One region of the Butyricicoccus sp. OF27-2pH9A genome, then DNA from elsewhere that is predicted to be linked to it. Evidence: riboswitches for the same ligand, from Rfam matches in the RefSeq annotation. Region 1 holds a riboswitch; the other holds the start of a gene.

The links. A riboswitch is a leader RNA that binds a small molecule or an ion and turns the genes downstream of it on or off. The one in region 1 is predicted to bind FMN.
Region 2: another riboswitch for FMN. It lies ahead of PG722_RS08170 (ECF transporter S component); the one in region 1 lies ahead of ribD (bifunctional diaminohydroxyphosphoribosylaminopyrimidine deaminase/5-amino-6-(5-phosphoribosylamino)uracil reductase RibD).

The regions. Positions count from the first base shown of each region.
Region 1 covers NZ_JAQEXK010000001.1:346,653-356,072, forward strand. Annotated here, with positions in the region: gene addA (helicase-exonuclease AddAB subunit AddA) at 1-3,090, opposite strand, end outside; gene PG722_RS01600 (PD-(D/E)XK nuclease family protein) at 3,071-6,451, opposite strand; FMN riboswitch at 6,740-6,866, shown strand; gene ribD (bifunctional diaminohydroxyphosphoribosylaminopyrimidine deaminase/5-amino-6-(5-phosphoribosylamino)uracil reductase RibD) at 7,039-8,124, shown strand; gene PG722_RS01610 (riboflavin synthase) at 8,124-8,759, shown strand; gene PG722_RS01615 (bifunctional 3,4-dihydroxy-2-butanone-4-phosphate synthase/GTP cyclohydrolase II) at 8,775-9,420, shown strand, end outside.
Region 2 covers NZ_JAQEXK010000009.1:626-10,045, reverse strand. Annotated here, with positions in the region: gene argH (argininosuccinate lyase) at 1-482, shown strand, start outside; gene argC (N-acetyl-gamma-glutamyl-phosphate reductase) at 472-1,392, shown strand; gene argJ (bifunctional glutamate N-acetyltransferase/amino-acid acetyltransferase ArgJ) at 1,414-2,622, shown strand; gene argB (acetylglutamate kinase) at 2,772-3,644, shown strand; gene PG722_RS08180 (aspartate aminotransferase family protein) at 3,710-4,891, shown strand; gene argF (ornithine carbamoyltransferase) at 5,005-5,919, shown strand; FMN riboswitch at 6,029-6,160, shown strand; gene PG722_RS08170 (ECF transporter S component) at 6,251-6,862, shown strand; partial or broken gene PG722_RS08165 (IS256 family transposase) at 7,074-8,245, opposite strand; gene PG722_RS08160 (IS3 family transposase) at 8,725-9,420, shown strand, end outside.

The sequences.
Region 1 (9,420 bases):
GAACTGCATGAACAGGTGGTGCGCTGTGCCGATCTCGGCAGGCGTCAGCTTTTTTTCTCCCTGCTCGAACAGCGGTGCGCGCAGCTGCACTTCTTTCCGCGGCGGCGGTGTCTGCTCGGCGGCCTCGTCTGCTCGGTAGCCGCGGCCTACACCGGTGGCGGTCAGCTTGCTCGGCAGCTCCGCGAGGTAGGCATGCGGGTAGTCGAGGTGCGTCTGCACGGTGCAGTCGCCGGTCTCCCTGTCCTCGAAACGCAGGATTTCAGTTTCCTGCGGCTGCAGGTCGCTCGGATAATACACCTTGAGCATAAACGCATCATTGTCCGTGCCGTGCTCGGGCACCTCCGGCGCATACTCCTCGCGGAAGGCACGAGCACACGGATGCCGCAGCAGCGGTGTCAGAATCCACGCAAGCGGCGTGCGCGCCGCGCCCATGGCGTACTGCGGCAGGTCATCGAGCGATGCCAGCAGCGACCATTTTTTCAGCGAATTCCGCAGACTGCCGGTGGCTGCCGTCAGAATCAGTTTTTCCTTTGCACGCGTCATCGCTACATATAATACGCGCAGCTCTTCGGAAATCATTTCGCGGCGCATCTGCACCGAGACTGCAATGCGCTCGGCTGTGTCGTACTGCACACCGCGGTCACGGTCGCGGCACTTACTGCCGAAGCCGAGGTTCTGGTGCACGAGCACCGGCTCCTTGAGGTCGCTGTCGTTGAACTGCTTGGCGCAGTCCGCCACGATAACGACCGGAAATTCCAGTCCTTTGGACTTGTGGATGGACAGAATGCGAACCGCACCGCCGGTGGCCTCGGCACCGACCGTCTGGAAATCCTCGCCCTGCTCGAGCATGCCGCGCAGCAGGCGCACAAAGTCAAACAGGCCGCGGAAGCCCTGTCCCTCAAACGAGCGCGCCCGCTCGAAGAACGTCAGCAGGTTGCTCTGGCGCTGTGCGCCGTTCGGCAGAGCGCCGTACAGGCCGAGCGCGCCGGTCTGGTCGTAAATCTCCCACAGCAGGCGGTACACCGGCTGATCGCACGCAAAGGTGCGCAGAAAGTCCAGCCGCTGCAGGAAGGTTTCCACCTTGGGAAAATCCGTTCTCGCCTGCAGCAGCGCGTCATAATAGCTGATCTTGCGGTCCACAAGGCGAATATCCGCCAGTTCCTGCTCGGTGAATCCGAACAGCGGCGAACGCATCACGCCGATAAGGTCAACATCCTGCCGCGGGTTGTCAATGACGCTGAGCAGCGACACCATCGTGCCGACTTCGGCAGTCTCCAGCAGGCCGCCGCGCTGCTCGGCGCTGGCTGTTACGCCGATTCGCTCCAGCTCCGCAATGTAGGTCGGCGCCTTGCTTCTGGGCGAGCGCAGCAGGATTACGATGTCGCCCGGCGTGACCGGACGCAGCTTTCCGGTCTGCTTATCCATCACCGGAAAGCCTTCGTCGAGCAGCGCACGAATCCGCTTCGCGGCAAGCCGTGCTTCGAGTTCGGTCTTATCCGGCGCATCATCGTCCTCGCCGAGTCCGTCCGCATCCACGAGCAGGACTTCGGTCTTGTACCGCTCGTTTCCGGCCTCCGGATAGTAGTCCGCACCGAGGTGCAGCGCCTCCTTGTCCGTGTACACGAGATCGCCCACGGTCTCGCCCATGACGGCGGCAAACAGATAGTTGCACGCATCCAGCACGGCCGCTCGTGAACGGAAATTCTGCCCGAGCACGACACGGCGCGGCTGCCCGTCAGCGGCGTCCGCCACCTCACCGAAGCTGCGGTATTTCTCAAGGAAAATGGACGGGTCAGCCAGTCGAAAGCCGTAAATGCTCTGCTTGACGTCACCGACCATGAACAGGTTGGTCTCGTTTCTGGAGAGTGCACGGAAGATGGCATCCTGCACGGCGTTGGTGTCCTGATACTCGTCCACCGCAATTTCGGTGAACTGCTCGGACATGGTTTTCGCCAGTGCGGACGGCTTGCCGTCTGTATACAGCAGACGCACGGCAAAGTGCTCCAAATCGTTGAAATCCGCAGCATTTCTTGCACGTTTCGCTGCCGTAAAGGCATCGTCGAAGGCGTTTACCATGTCAATGAGCGCGAACAGCGCGGGGGCTGTCAGGCCGCGGTCGTACTCCGCTTCCTCTGCGGTGACGGTCAGCCATTTCTCCCGAATGTTATTGGCAACGCCCTTCCACTCCTCGCGCATGGCCTTGATCTGCTCGAGGAACGCCTTGTCCTCAAATTTCCTCGCGGCCTTCAGTCGGTCAAACGAGATCGACCGGGCAGCCTTCACGCAGTCGTCCCAGTTGCCGTTATACAGCGCATCGAGCAGACGCTCGGCCTGATTTAAGTCGCTCGTCAGCGCGGGCAGATAGTTGTCCGCCAGCTCATCAATGCCGGTCAATTCATCCACAGCCATGTGCAGAAATGCCGCACCGTGCTGTGCCGCCGACTTCGCCTGCTCGCGCAGAACACGGCCGTGCGGCGTGTCCATGCCGCGCGTGTACAATCCGGCGCGCACATCCTCGAGGAACGCCCGCGGATCAGGATGCGCCTGAATCTTCTCGTAGGTGCCGAGAATGACCTCGCCCAGCTTTTGGTCGTCGCGCCCCGCCGTCAGCAGATCACAGAGCGCAAAAAACTTCTCATCCGCCTGCTCGTAGGCCGTGTCAAGCACTTCTTCGAGCACCTCGGCGCGAAGCAGCTTGCCCTCGTTTTCGTCCATCAGGCGAAAGTCGGGTGCGATACCGAGCACCGCCGCCTGCTCGCGCGCGAGCGACAGACACAGCGCGTGCACGGTCGTGATTTTCGCGCGGTGCACGAGGAACAGCTGCCGCCGCAGACGGGTATCCCGCGGGTTTGCGGCTACGGCCGCACCGAGGGCCGCACCGATTCGCTCACGCATTTCGGCTGCCGCCGCGTTGGTAAACGTAACCAGCAGCAGGCGGTCGATATCGACCGGATCATTCTCGTCCGTCAGCCGACGAAGTACGCGCTCGGTCAGTACGGCGGTCTTGCCCGAGCCGGCTGCCGCCGAAACCAGCAGTGCGCCGCCGCGGTCGTCAATCGCGGTCTGCTGATCAGGTGTCCACTTCGGCATTGTCGTTCCCTCCTAACTGCTCCCAGAATTCCTTGTCCTTGATGTTTTTCAGCCAGCGCACCTTGTCTCCGGCGGTCTCATCGAACCGGCAGGCTGCCCGGAAATCGCACCATTCGCAGTAGCTGCGGTCGGTCTTGCGCGGGTCGGCTTCAATGCTGCCGTTTCGCAGAGCCTGTCCCATTTCGAGCAGCTTTTTCTGCGTATAGCGTGCCAGTCTGCCGAATTTCGCCAGATCAGCTACCGCAGACTTGGCGGCAAGCGTCGGCTCGTCCTCGCCCTTCCTTGTCTTGATAGAGACCGGAATAAACCGTCCGTCACCTTCCAGACCGTGCTCCATCGCCTCGAGCAGCGACATATCGTCGCTCAGCAGACCCGAACGCCGCAGCGCCTTGTCGCGCAGGATGCGCAGCCCGTCCTCGTCCGTGTCGCGCGCCGCATCCGGCAGCTCATCGCGTACCGGAACATACAGCACGCCTGCCGGTACGATTTCGTTCAGCTCGGCGGTCAGGCGGGCACGATAGCGGTCCAGACCCTCCTGCTGCAGCGTGTATAGATAGATGATAAGCTGCATGTTGAGTCCGTACCAGATGTCGGACAGCGAAAATGACTTTTTGCCGCTTTTGTAGTCCATAACGCGCAGATAGAGACGACCGTTTTTGATGTAGCCGTCCACGCGGTCCACCTTGCCGGAGAGTGAAACCGACACATCGCCGTCCTCGCACTGCACGGGCGGCAGGTCGCCGCTGCGCGAGAAGTCCAGCTCATAGTCAATCGGCGCAAAGTCGGATACGCGCAGTTCTTCGATCACGTTGTCGAGGATCTGCTCCACGGCGCGCACCAGTCGGCGGAACAGGTATTGGAAGCGCGCGGTTTTATTCTCCAGGCCGCCAAGCTCCTCCGCGACATACTGCCGTACCGCTTCACGGCAGGCTTTCCGCACGGTCGGCTGATCGGCATGGGCGGCGCCGCCCTCGCACTTTCCAAGGGTATCCAGCGCATGCTCGAGCACATAGTGGATGAACGTGCCGGTCGAGAGCGCATCAAACTTCGCCACGCGGCGCGGCTTGGCCTTCAAACCATACTGTATAAAGAATGCAAACCGGCAGGAATAGAACGTATCCACACGCGAAGCGGTCAGATTGAGGCTTTTTCCGTACAATCCGTCAATCGTGTGCGGACTGCTCAGCGGTCCTCTGCCGCGCCGCTGCGCCTGCGCGTTTTTGACTCGCTCATCATCCTTATAGTAGTCATAGGCAGCCCGCACGGCGGCTGTCCGGTCGCCCGAAAGATACGCACACGCAAGTTCGACCGCCGGTCGTTCCGCCTGCAGGCGGTCGCGCACGGTCTCCGTCCGGTGGGTGGAAAACGGCACATCCGGCAGCAGCTCCCGCACTGTGTTCACGAAGTAGGACGGCCGCGTTTCACCGCCGCCTGCGTCGATAGTGTGATACGTCAGCAGCAGCTCGTCTGTCGGGCACGCGAGTGCCCGATAGAGCGTTTCCTGCTCCATCAGCAGGCGTTCCTCGCCGTAGGCTTTGAGTTCCACGCCGAGCGCATCCATTTTGTCGCGGTCCATGTCACTCAGCAGCGAAGTCGAGGACGGGGTTTTCGGTATCAGGCCGTCGTTAACGCCCAGCAGGATGACATATTTCGCATTTTCCGTACACGCACGCTCGATGTTGCCGCAGGTCACGCGGTCGAGCGAAACCGGAATCGTACCCACATCATACTCGCCGAGCACCAGCCGGAACAGCTGCGCGAAACGGTCGAGCGTCAGCGGCATATCCCCGCACACCCACGCGAACTGCTCCATCGCAGAAACCAGGATTTCCCACAGCTGGCGGTACTCGTCGGCCAGCTGCAGACGGCCCGCCTGCTCGTGTCCAGCGGCGCGGTCGGTCATTCGCTGCGGCGCGTCTACCGCGAGAAGGAATGCATAGAGCGCACGCACGCAGTCACCTGCAGGCTGCTCACCTGCAAGTGCCTCGCGCAGTGCGGAGAACGGCGCGATTGCCCGTTTGCGGAGTGTGTTCAGTTCGGCAAGCTGCGTCTTCGCGTTCTCGTCGATGGGCAGACCATAGCCGTCCGGATGCTCGGTCCACTCGCGTTCCCATGCTCCGCCGCGGATGTTCCAGGTGAGCACATAATTCTCTAATTTGTCAATTTCGTCCCAATCCAAGCCCGCAAGTCCGGTCTTGAGACAGGAGAACAGATCTTCATATCGGAAGTGATTTCGCACCGCTTCCAGTGCATTCGTAACCAGCGCCATCGGCGGACGAGACAGCAGATCCGGCTTTTCCGCGAGGAACACCGGAATGTCGTACCGCGCCATCGCCATTGCGAGAAACGCGCTGTACGGCTCGATATCGCGTGCCGCAACCACAAAATCGCGGCAGCGCGCGCCTTCGTCCCGCACCTTGCGCCGAATGTAAGCCGCTGCGTGCTCACACTCGTCAAACGGTGAAGCCGCCTCGTACAAACGAACGCCGTCCGCACTCTCCTGTGGGGTGCGCACCGGCAGCAGGCTTTCGCGCTCGAGCGCAGCCAGTCCCGCCGGTCGGGCCACCTTGCTTTCGCCCAGTTCGATGCGCTCGACCGTCTGGTTATGATGCTTTGCCATTCGGGTTAATTTCTGCACTGTTTTACAGCCGGTAAGGAAAATCTCCGGGTAATCCGTATCGCAGGTTACCGCCGCAGAGAGCGGCACACCCGCTGCCAGCATGGCATCAACCACTGCACTTTCCTGCACGGTAAAGCCGAGAAATCCATCCAGATAGACCGCTGCGCCGTCCAGCGTGTGACTTTCTGCCAGACGGTCGCGCAGATGTGTCAGACGGTCTCTCGGGTCGGGCAGGGACTCCTCGCACAAACGCTCATAAGCTGTTAAAATCTGTGCAAGATCGGACAATTTTTCTGCAAGTACCGCGTCCTCACTCTCCTCGGCAGCCGCAAACAGCGTCTCCGGCGCGATGGCGCACGTTTTACATTCATCGATGAGCCGCAGCGCCTCCTGCAGCAGCTCCGGCTTGTCTGCCAAACCCTTCCACGCACTCAGCCCGCCCTGCACACGGCGTGCCGCCTCCTGCAAGGTCAAAAGCTGACCTGCCGGCGTCAGCATCTGCTGTGCCAGTCCGCCGACTTCAGAGAACACACGGTCAGCCAATCGTGAGAACGTCAGCACCTCGGCCGTGCGTGCGCCGTGGTTGTGCGTGGCTGCGGCAAGCCGCCGCTCCATCAGGTGCGAGTTCAGCTCGGGCACGAGCAGAATCTGCCGTCCCTCTCCCTTTTCACTCAGCGCCGCGATCTCCCGCAGGATGGCCGTTGTCTTGCCGCTCCCCGCTCGTCCGGTCCAGATCCGCATGGCACACTCTCCTTTCATTTCATAGCTATTTGATTATAGCACAACCGGAGCAAATTGAAAATTGGTAATGGAAAACGGAAAATTATCAATAACAACCGTATGGTCATTTTATATTTTTTGTGCGTTATCAGCGTATTTTCCAGTCTTTTTCGAACTTTTACGGCGTTTTGTTTGCATTCACATATTCTGTAAAATTATTTTTTCAAAAAACTCTTGCATTTTTCCCCGCTTGGGACTATACTTTCCTCAGGCGGAACAATAAAGGCTCTGCCCCGCAAAACCAAATATTTGATTCTTCAGGGCAGGGTGCAATTCCCTACCGGCGGTACAGCCCGCGAGCGGATGCCATTCGGCGGAAGCATGATTCGGTGAAATTCCGAGGCCGACAGTATAGTCTGGATAAAAGAAGAATGCGCGGAAAGATTTTCCGTTGTTTGCTGTTCTGAAATGCCGATTCGGTGTTTCAGACTTTTTATTTTCACAATGCTTTTTTCAGCGTCCCGAAGATTCTGTCTTTGGGACGTTTTTTTTGGCTGTCGCCAAACTATCGTGAAATTTTCTACAGAATTATTATATCAGGTGATTCTATGCAGGAGCAAAAACAGGAATATATGCGTCAGGCGTTGGCGCTGGCCCAGCGCGGAGCCGGTCACGTCAATCCGAATCCGATGGTCGGCTGCGTCATCGTCAAGGACGGAAAAATCATCGGTGAAGGCTGGCACGAGCACATCGGTGGCCTGCATGCCGAGCGCAACGCGTTCGCGCACTGCACCGAGGACTGCACAGGCGCAGACCTGTACGTCACGCTCGAGCCGTGCTGCCACTGGGGACGCACGCCGCCGTGCACAGACGCAGTCATCGAGCACAAGATCGGCCGCGTGTTCGTCGGCTGCCTCGACCCGAACCCGCTGGTAGCCGGCAAAGGCGCACAGATCCTGCGCGACGCAGGCATTGAAGTCGAGACCGGCGTGTGCGAGGACGAATGCCGCCGCGTGAATGAAGTTTTCTTTCACTACATCACGCACAAGACGCCGTTTGTGACGCTCAAGTACGCGATGACGCTGGACGGCAAAATTGCCGCACACACCGGCGACAGCCGCTGGGTTACCGGCGAGACCGCCCGCCGTCATGTGCACGAAACGCGCAACCGGCTGCCCGCCATCATGGTCGGCATCGGCACCGTGCTTGAGGACGATCCGCTGCTCACCTGCCGCATTGACGGCGGGCGCGATCCGATCCGCATAATCTGCGACAGCCGTGCACGCACGCCGATCGACAGCAGAATCGTACAGACGGCGAACAAAATCCCGACCTATATCGCGGCCGTCGGTCGAAATGAGCGCACTGCTGAACTGGAACGGCACGGTGTACACATTCTCGAATGCAAAACGAAAGACGAGCGTGTAGACCTTGCCGACCTGATGCGCCAGCTCGGCGCACTCGGCATCGACGGCATATTGCTTGAAGGCGGCTCGGCACTTGCGTTCTCCGCGCTGCAGGCCGGTGTGGTGCACCGCGTGCAGGCGTACATCGCCCCGAAAATCATCGGCGGTGCAGACGCAAAAAGTCCGGTCGGAGGTCTGGGATTTGACAAGATGGTGCAGGCGCTTCCGCTGAAGGACGTGACCTGCACGCCGATGGGCGAAGATTTCCTGCTTGAAGGGAGATTGTAATGTTTACTGGACTTATCGAAGAAATCGGTACGGTGCGGCGCATCGAGCGCGGCGCAAGGGGCGCTCGGCTGACGATTGCGGCGGATACCGTGCTCGAAAATACCAAAATCGGTGACAGCATTGCCACGAACGGCGTATGCCTGACCGTGGTCGCGCTGACGGACGACAGCTTCAGCGCCGACGTGATGGCGGAGAGCCTGCGGCGTTCCGCGCTCGGCAGTCTGCAGAGCGGCTCGCCGGTCAATCTGGAGCGCGCGATGCCTGCCGACGGACGGTTCGGCGGTCATATCGTATCCGGCCACATCGACGGCACCGGCTCGGTTCTCTCGCAGCGGCGCGAGGACAACGCCGTGTGGGTGACGATCAAAACACCGGCTCCCCTGCTCCGGTACATCGTCGAAAAAGGCTCGATCGCCATTGATGGCGTCAGCCTTACCGTGGCGGCTGTGACGGACACCGACTTTTCGGTCTCCATCATCCCGCACACCGGCGCACAGACCATTCTGCTCGGCAAAAAGCCGGGCGAGCCGGTCAACCTCGAATGCGATGTGATCGGCAAATACGTTGAAAAAATGCTGACACCACACAAATCCAGCGGTATTACGATGGATTTTCTTGCACAACACGGATTTTAACGGAGGTTTTCTTTTATGGAATATCAGTTCAATACAGTTGAAGAAGCGCTCGAAGAGCTTCGCGCCGGACACCTCATCCTCACCATCGACGACCCGGACCGCGAGAACGAAGGCGACCTCATCTGCGCGGCACAGTTTGCCACGACCGAGAACGTCAACTTCATGGCGACCCATGCCAAGGGCCTGATCTGCACGCCGATGAGTGAGCAGGTTGCACTCCGTCTCGGTCTCGAGCAGATGGTAAAGGTCAACACCGACAACCACCACACCGCATTCACGGTTTCCATCGACCATGTGGACACCACGACCGGCATTTCCGCTGAGGAACGCGGCTTTACCTGCCGCAAATGCGCGGATATCCACACCAAGCCGGAGGAACTCCGCCGTCCGGGACACGTTTTCCCGCTTGTTGCACGCCGCGGCGGTGTGCTGACCCGCAACGGCCACACCGAGGCGACTGTCGATCTGTGCCGTCTGGCCGGACTCGAGCAGTGCGGTCTGTGCTGTGAGATCATGCGCGATGACGGCACGATGATGCGCACGCCCGAGCTGATGGAGAAGGCCAAGGAATGGGGTCTCAAGATCATCACCATCAAGGACCTGCAGGACTACTGCCGCCGTCATGATAAGCACGTTGTCCGTGAAGCCTGTGCGAAAATGC
Region 2 (9,420 bases), on a different contig from region 1:
CCATGCTGACCGTGCTCAAGGGTCTGCCGCTGGCGTATAACAAGGATATGCAGGAGGACAAGGAGGCTGTATTCGGCGCTATCGACACCGTAAAGCAGTGCCTTGAGGTATTCACGCCGATGTTCTCCACCATGACGCTCCGCCGCGACAACATGCGCAAGGCAGCTTCCCGCGGCTTCATCAACGCGACCGACTGCGCCGATTACCTGACCAAGAAGGGCGTTCCGTTCCGCGATGCGTACAAGACGGTCGGCCGTCTGGTCAACCAGTGCATCAAGGCCGATGAGACCCTTGAGACCATGACCATGCGTGACTTTGCAGCGATTTCCAACAAGTTCGGCGACGACGTATACGACGCACTCGACCTGCGCACCTGTGTTGCCGAGCGTAAGGTCATCGGCGGTCCGGCTCCGCAGGAGGTAACCCGCCAGATCGACAAGATCGACAAGTTCATCGCGGAGGTTGAGGACGATGAAGCCTAAAATTTACATCGACGGCAAGGAAGGCACGACCGGTCTGCAGATTTATGAGCGTCTCGGCGGCCGCGACGATATCGAGCTGCTGCTCATCGACGAGGACAAGCGCAAGGACATCGAGGAGCGCCGCAAGTTCCTCAATGCAGCCGACATTGCGTTTCTGTGCCTGCCGGATGCGGCGGCACGCGAGGCCGTTTCGCTCATCGAGAACGACACGACCCGCGTTATTGACGCATCGACCGCGCACCGCACCGACCCGGATTGGGACTACGGCTTTGCCGAGCTTTCCAAGGCGCACCGCGAAGCCATCAAGAACTCTAAGCGTGTGGCTAATCCGGGCTGCCACGCGAGCGGATTTATTTCCTCGGTTTACCCGCTGGTAGCAAACGGCATCATTGCCGAGGACACCGCGCTTACCTGTGCTTCACTGACCGGTTACTCCGGCGGCGGCAAGAAGATGATCGCGGAGTATCAGGACGAGAACCGCGATCCGCGGCACGATTCTGAGCGCATTTACGGCCTGAACCTGCATCATAAGCACCTGCCGGAGATGGGCTACATCTGCGGTCTGACGCAGGCGCCGGTGTTCGTTCCGATTGTCGGCGACTTCTACAAGGGCATGGCGACCACCGTCATGCTGCCCGGCGTGGATGCACACCGCGTTCACGAAACGCTCATGAAGCACTACGAGGGCCAGCAGCTCGTCACCGTGGCGCCGTTCGGCGGGGAAGAGCCGATGATCTACGCCAACACGCTGGCCGGTCACGACAGCTTAAAGCTCATTGTCTGCGGCCACGAGGAGCAGACGATCGTCACCGCGCTGTTTGACAATCTCGGCAAGGGCGCTTCGGGCGCTGCCGTGCAGAATATGAATATCATGCTCGGTCTGGATGAAACGACCGGCTTAAACCTCTGATTTCAGCAGGAGGAAACAGTTATGAAGATTATCGAAGGCGGCGTTTGTGCCGCAAAGGGCTTCAAGGCGGGCAGCGTGCGCTGCGGCGTCAAGGAAAGCCGAACCAATGATGATACCGCGATCATTTTCAGCGAATGCGAATGCACCGCGGCTGCCACTTACACGATGAATCGCGTTAAGGCGGCTCCGCTGTACGTTACCATGGAGCACCTCGAGGACGGCGTAGCACGCGCGATCGTTACCAATGCGGGCAACGCGAACGCCTGTGCACCGGACGGTATGGAGAACGCTCGCCGTATGGCGCAGGCAGCGGCCAAGCTGCTCGGCGTAGCCGAAACCGATGTTGCCGTTGCATCCACCGGTGTGATCGGTCAGCGCCTGAACATCGAGTGCATCGAGGAGCACTTGCCGGAACTGGTTCTGGAGGACAACGCCTCCGAGAAGGCAAATCGTGCCATCATGACCACCGACACCAAGCCCAAGACGGCGGCTGTTGAGTTCACCATCGGCGGCAAGACCTGCCGCATCGGCGGCATCTGCAAGGGCAGCGGCATGATTCATCCGAACATGGGCACCATGCTGTCCTTCATCACAACCGACTGCGCTATCACGCACGAAATGCTGACCGACGCCCTGCAGGAGAACGTCAAGAAGACCTACAACCGCGTAACGGTTGACGGCGACACCTCCACCAACGATATGTGCATCGTGCTCGCAAACGGCATGGCCGGCAACACGCTCATCGAGTGGCAGGACGAGGAATATCAGGCGTTCTGCAAGGCGCTGAACGAGGTGAACACCCGTCTGGCACGCCAGATTGCTGCAGACGGCGAAGGTGCAACCAAGCTGGTTACCTGCACCGTTAAGAACTCCCGCTCCGAGGAGGCAGCTGAGCGACTGGCCAAGGCCGTTGTCGGCTCCAACCTCGTCAAGGCGGCTATGTTCGGTGCAGATGCAAACTGGGGACGTGTACTGTGTGCAATGGGCTACTCCAAGGCACCGTTCCGTCCGGAGTACGTTTCTGTGGCGTTCGAGTCCGCAGCAGGCAGCGTAGCAGTCTGCGACAAGGGTGCGGCTCTGGATTTTGATGAAGAACTGGCGAAGAAGGTGCTCTCCGAGAGCGAGGTTACCATTGCAGTTGACGTAAATGAGGGCGAGGACAGCGCTACTGCATGGGGCTGCGATCTTACTTACGATTACGTTAAGATCAACGGAGATTACAGAACCTAAGCGGCGATAGATCGCGTGATCCTTCGTCACCCGTACCCTTGCGTACCGATGTACGCGGCGGGCGCGGCTTCCTCGGCTGACACGATTTCTCTTGCTTAGGAAGATTGTGAAAATGATAAGAAATTCCCTTTGAAAAGGAACGAATTAGTATGGATACTCAACTTGATGCGGAGCTGCGCGCCAATATTCTGGTCGAAGCACTTCCGTATATTCAGGAATATTACGGTCAGACCGTTGTTGTAAAATACGGCGGCAACGCAATGATCAATGAGGAGCTGAAGGACGCGGTCATCCACGATCTGGTACTGCTCAATCTGGTCGGCGTCAAGGTCGTTATCGTACACGGCGGCGGCCCGGAGATCAATGAAATGCTGGGAAAGATCGGCAAGGAGAGCAAGTTTGTCAACGGCCTGCGCTATACCGATCGTGAAACCATGGATATCGTCCAGATGGTGCTGTGCGGCAAGGTCAACAAGGACCTTGTAACCCTGATCGAGAAGGCAGGCGGCCGCGGCATCGGTCTCGGCGGCATGGACGGCGGCCTGTTTCAGGCGAAGCGCCTGACCGACCGCTCGGGTACGGATTACGGCTACGTCGGCGACATTATGGACGTAGACCCGTCTCCGGTTATCGATGTGCTGCAGCAGGGCTATATTCCGGTCGTTTCGACCGTTGCACAGGGCATCGACGATGAAACCAACTACAACATCAACGCTGATACAGCAGCCAGCAAGCTGGCAGTTGCACTCGGTGCAAAAAAGCTGATTCTGCTGACCGACGTACGCGGTCTGATGCAGGACATTAACGATCCGGACAGTGTCATTCACCGTCTCAAGGTGTCCGAGGTGCCGAAGCTGGCGCGTGACGGCATCATCAAGGGCGGCATGATCCCCAAGGTAGATTGCTGTGTTGAGGCAGTCCGCAAGGGCGTTGAGCGTGCCACCATTCTGGACGGCCGTGTCAAGCATTCGATTCTGATCGAGCTGCTTTCCAAGGTCGGCGCAGGCACTATGTTTCAGTAATTGAGAATTGAAAATGGAGAATGGAGAATGATTCGCTCTGTATCTCCGATAAAAGGTGATACCCTATGACTTACAATGAATTAAAAAGCGAAGAAAATAAATATGTAATGAACACCTATGGTCGGTTTCCGATTGCGCTGGACCACGGCGAGGGTGCGACCCTGTGGGACGTTGAGGGCAAGAAGTACATCGATCTTGCTTCCGGCATCGGTGTAAACTGCCTTGGTTATGCCAATCCGGCAATCATTGACGCGATCGATAAGCAGGCGCACAAGCTGATGCATGTTTCCAACCTGTTCACCACCGAGCCGATGGTTCAGGTTGCCAAGAAGCTGGTAGAAAAGACGCATCTGGGCGGCAAGGTATTCTTTGCCAACTCGGGCGCCGAGGCAAACGAGGGTGCCATCAAACTGGCGCGCAAGTACTCGTTCGACAAGTACGGCGAGGGCCGCTTCAAGGTGCTGACGCTCATCAATTCCTTCCACGGACGTACCGTAACCACGCTGAAGGCCACCGGTCAGGAGCGTTTCCACAACTATTTCTTCCCGTTTACCGAGGGCTTTGATTACGCGGTTGCCAACGACATCAAATCGGTACGCGCAAAGGCGGACGATATGACCTGCGCCATCATGATGGAGCTGATCCAGGGTGAGGGCGGTGTTCTGCCGCTTGACCGCGAGTTCGTCAAGGAGGTAGAGAAGCTCTGCCGCGAGAAGGATATGCTGCTCATCATCGACGAGGTGCAGACTGGTATCGGCCGTACCGGCAGCCTGTTTGCCTTCCAGCAGTACGACATCAAGCCGGACGTTGTCACCATGGCGAAGGGCCTTGGCGGCGGCATGCCGATCGGCGCTGTCATGGCGGCGGATACCTGCTGCAACGTGCTCACGCCGGGCACACACGCGACCACCTTCGGCGGTACGCCGATTGTCTGCTGCGCAGCAAACGTCGTGCTTGATACCGTCGGTGACGGCCAGTTCCTGATGAAAGTACGCGAAAAGGGCGAGTACCTTCGCAACGGCATCCTGTCCCTTGGCTCGCCGAATATCAAGGGCGTGCGCGGCATGGGTCTCATGCTCGGCATCATCGTTGAGGAAGGAAAGCACTCCGTGTTTGCCAATAAGCTGATCGAAAACGGCGTTCTGGCGATCACCGCCGGCAAAAATGCCGTTCGTCTGCTCCCGCCGCTCACCATTTCGAAGGAAGAAATGGATGAAGCACTCGCTATCATGGCAAAGGTATTTTAATCAAAGGCCTTGACAATTAGTAATTAACGTGATTATCGCACTGGTGCAGCAGCACCCAAATAATTACTAACTACTAATTATTCATTGCTAATTTGCAGAAAGGGTTTATTACAATGAAGCATTTACTGAAGCTGCTTGACTGCTCCACCGAGGAGATCATCGGTCTGCTCGATCTGGCGGATCAGCTCAAGTATGAGAGAAAGCACAACATTTCCCATCGTCACCTGGAAGGTAAGAGCCTTGGCATGATCTTCCAGAAGTCCTCCACCCGTACCCGTGTTTCCTTCGAGACCGGCATGTATCAGTTGGGCGGTCAGGCGCTGTTCCTGTCCAACCGTGATCTGCAGATCGGCCGCGGTGAACCGGTACAGGACACGGCCCGCGTACTCAGCCGCTATCTGGACGGCATCATGATCCGCACCTACGAGCAGAAGGAAGTAGAGGATCTGGCAAACTACGGCTCTATTCCGATCATCAACGGTCTGACTGATTTCTGCCATCCGTGTCAGGTTCTGGCGGACCTCATGACCATCCGCGAGAAGTTTGCCGTTCTTGAGGGTCTCAAGCTGTGTTACATCGGCGACGGCAACAACATGGCCAACTCGCTGATCGTCGGCGGTCTCAAGACCGGCATGAAGGTTTCCATCGCAACGCCGGTGGACTACCGTCCGGACGCTGAGGTTATGGCATTCGCAGAGCCGAATCCGAACTTCTTCATCACCGATGACCCGATGAAGGCTGCTGAGAACGCAGACGTTGTTATCACTGATACATGGGCGTCCATGGGTCAGGAAGCCGAGAAGGAAGTCCGCATGAAGGCATTCCAGGGCTATCAGGTCAATGATGAGCTGCTGGCTGCTGCAAAGCCGGGCTGCATGGTGCAGCACTGCCTGCCGGCATATCGTGAGCAGGAGATCACCACCAAGGTGTTCGAGGAGCACGCAAACGAGATTTTCGAGGAAGCAGAAAACCGCCTGCACGCACAGAAGGCCGTTATGGTTACTCTGATGAGCAGCAAGGAAGACTGATTTCTGATAAAAAGCCGCTTTCGCAAGGGAAGGCGGCTTTTATGTTTTTTCTTGCTGAAGTGTTGACAAGTCCTTTACTGGTGACTATAATAGCAATATAAATAAATCAGTTCTGTTTCAGGGCGGAGTGAAAGTCTCCACCGGCAGTATACAGGCTTCGAGCCTGATAGTCTGCGAGCCGCAAGGCATGATGGGTTAGAATCCCAACCGACGGTTATAGTCCGGATGAGAGAAACAGATGTACCTATCGCTACGTCTGTATGCCTCTGGAGCAATCCAGGGGCTTGTTTTATTTATGGAACAGGACTCCTGAAAGGGAGAAAAAACAGCAATGACAAAAACCAGCAAAATCACCTACACCGCAATTTTTGCGGCTATCGCAACCGTGCTGATGTACTTTGAATTCCCGATTCCGTTCATGCCGCCGTTCCTCAAGGTGGATCTGTCCGGCGCGGTCGTGCTCATCGGTGCGTTTATTTTCGGCATCGCTCCGGCAATCACGATGATCGGCATCAAGGACATTATTCATCTGACCCAGACCCAGACCGGCGGCTCCGGTGAGGTCGCAGATTTTCTGATGCTTTCCACGCTCGTTGTTATCGCCGTGCTGCTGTACCGCGGACACAAGAGCCGCAAGATGGCTGTCCTCGGCTGTGCAGCCGGCTCGGTTGCTATGGCGTGTGTCGGCATGTTGACCAACTATTTTCTTATCATTCCGTTTTATTCGCAGGTTATGCCGCTGCAGGCTATCTTTGATGCATGCAACGCGATCAACCCGTATGTGACCGGCATGCAGGGCTATCTGCTGCTCGGCGTTCTGCCGTTCAATCTCATCAAAGGCGCAATCCTGACTGCGATTACCATGCTTGCCTACAAGAAGCTGAGCGTGTTCATCAAGTCCAAGCAGATCGAATTGCACCACTCCAGACAGCGTGTCGGCTAAGTAAAAAACGAAGGTGCTCTCCAGCAAGCGGAGAGCACTTTTTTGTTCAATAATCGAAAACAGTGCGGTAGCATCTATGATTTCGACAAAGATCTGTATACGAATTGACAAAATGCGTGGCCAAGATTATATCACATGCGTGCATCTAATAGACTCGGTCCCGTCAAGATTTGTGCGCAAAATTGTTTGCAGGTTCTCCGTCTGAGTGAAGTCAGCCGGCAATGAAGGCATCGTCCAGCGCCGTCTCCGAGTGCTTCATGTTCATACATTTTTTGCTGCCCCACTGCGTGCCCGCCACATGGCGAAGCCGAGCGCAGACCAGCATCAGAGCAGAGTTGCCGTCAGGGAATGTTCCCACCACGCGGGTTCTGCGGCGGATCTCACGGTTCAGCCGCTCGATCACATTGTTGGTGCGGATGCATGTCCAATGCTCGCTGGGAAAATCGCAGTAGGTCAGCGTTTCCTCAATGCCGTCCTCCTTCAGCTTCATGGCGCGCAGTTCGGCAACGACCGCTTTAGCCTTCTCGCGGGATGTCTTTTTGCTCTCCTGGGCGTGGATCGCCTTGAGCATTTTTGCCACAATTTTGACCTTGGATTTAGGCACAACAGAGAAAACATTGCGATAGAAATGCACTGTGCGGCGCTGGTATTTGGCGTCTGGGAACACCTCGCCTACGGCCTCCAGCATCCCCATGCACTTGTCGCCGACGATGAGTTTTACGCCGTCCAAGCCGCGTCCGCGGAGCCACTGAAAGAAGCTGACCCAGCTGGCCTTGTCCTCTTTCATTCCCTCGGCGGCGCCTAAAACCTCATGGAAACCGTCATCATTCACGGCGATTGCCACCCAAATGGCTACATTTTCATACTCTGCACCCCAGTTGCGGTGCAGATAGATGCCATCCATGTAGACATACGGATACCTACCGCCCTGCAATGAACGGTTCCGCCAGTCCTCGATGTGAACGTAGGCTTTCTTGTTCAGCTCGCTGATGGTGACGGGCGAAACCTTGCTGCCCCACAGTGCCTCCGTGATGTCCTCCACACGGCGCACGGAGACGCCTGCCAGATACATCTCGATGAGGGCCTCCTCCAGCTGCTCTCCCGGCAGAGATACCGTTCGATGATGGCAGTCTCAAAGGATACGCCCTTGAGTCGCGGCATATGGAGCGTGACGTCACCAGAGGCGGTGGTGAGATTCCGGTCATAGTGGTCGCTGCGGTAGCCCTGACAGACCTTGCTGCGCTCGTAGCGGGCAGCCTGTGTCAGGGACCCCGTCTCCTTTTCCAGCAGCTCATTCCGGGTTTCCTCCACGCTGCTGCGGACCAATTCCTTGTTTTTCCCCTTGATAATTTCCTCATTCAGCTGTACAATTCTCTCGGACATAGTTTGTTGTCTCCTTTCAGAATGGTGTGTGGTAACTTCCTTCTACCAGAGCCTGCAAGCTATGTCTTCTTTTATGCGGTTTTCAATTTGCGCAACTTATTGTACCTTATCATATGAATCAGGAAGAATAGCATGGATTTATGGAGAAACTAAACGATAGTGCATAATCAAGTTCGCAAAAGCAAACAGAGAATAGACAAGCCATTAGGGCTCCTGTAAAATGATAGTTGTCGAAAAAATCATGATGCAAAGGAGAGACCTTAATGGCTCACAAAAAGAATCGCAAATTGCAATATCAAGTTGAGCATTTCATCTGTTAGAATCAGTCTGGTAAAGGCTAGATTGGGCGGACTCTGGGGTGCGGACGAAAAGTTGGACAAAGCAGAGGCCGCAAGGAGGAAATAGGTATATTGTTCACATACGAAAAGAAAGTCCGCGCCCTGTAATTATATGAGCAAACCCATTCTGTAACTGAGACAATACGCATCCTGGGCTACCCAGAACGAGCAACGCTATATCGATGGATCTCCGAGAAAGGGCAACCAGAGAAAGTCAGATCGACCAAACGCGGGGAAAATACACCAGATCATCCGCGGCATCCATCGGTTGAGGTAAAACTACAGGTGCTTCACCGTTGCTTTGAACACGGGGAAGATGTAAAATCAGTTTCAGAGGAGATCGGTTACAGCAGAGCCAGCATCTATAACTGGCGCCGAAAGTATCTCCAGAGAGGACTGGTTGCACTCATGAATCCGTCAGATGATCCTCGCGAGGAACTCGTACCCGGAACATTCTCGGCTACAGAGGATATTGCTGAGCTTAAAGCGCAGGTGCAGGAAATGCAGATGCAGATTGATATTTTAAAGGAAACGATCAATGTATTAAAAAAAGACCCCGGCATCGATCAGACAGCTCTCCGGAACCAGGAGAAGGCAGCGATTATCGATGCCCTGAAAAATAAGTATTCGCTGCCGGAACTTCTGTCCGCATTACACTGCCCGTGCAGCAGCTATTATTACAAGCAAAAGCGCGCAAAGAAGCAGGATAAATACTGCCATGTCAAAGAGAAAATCAAGGATATTTTTGAATCGAATCATCGCTATTATGGATATCGGCGAATTTATGCTACGCTGAAAAAAGAGGGCTTGCGGCTATCCGAAAAGGTAATTCGCCGT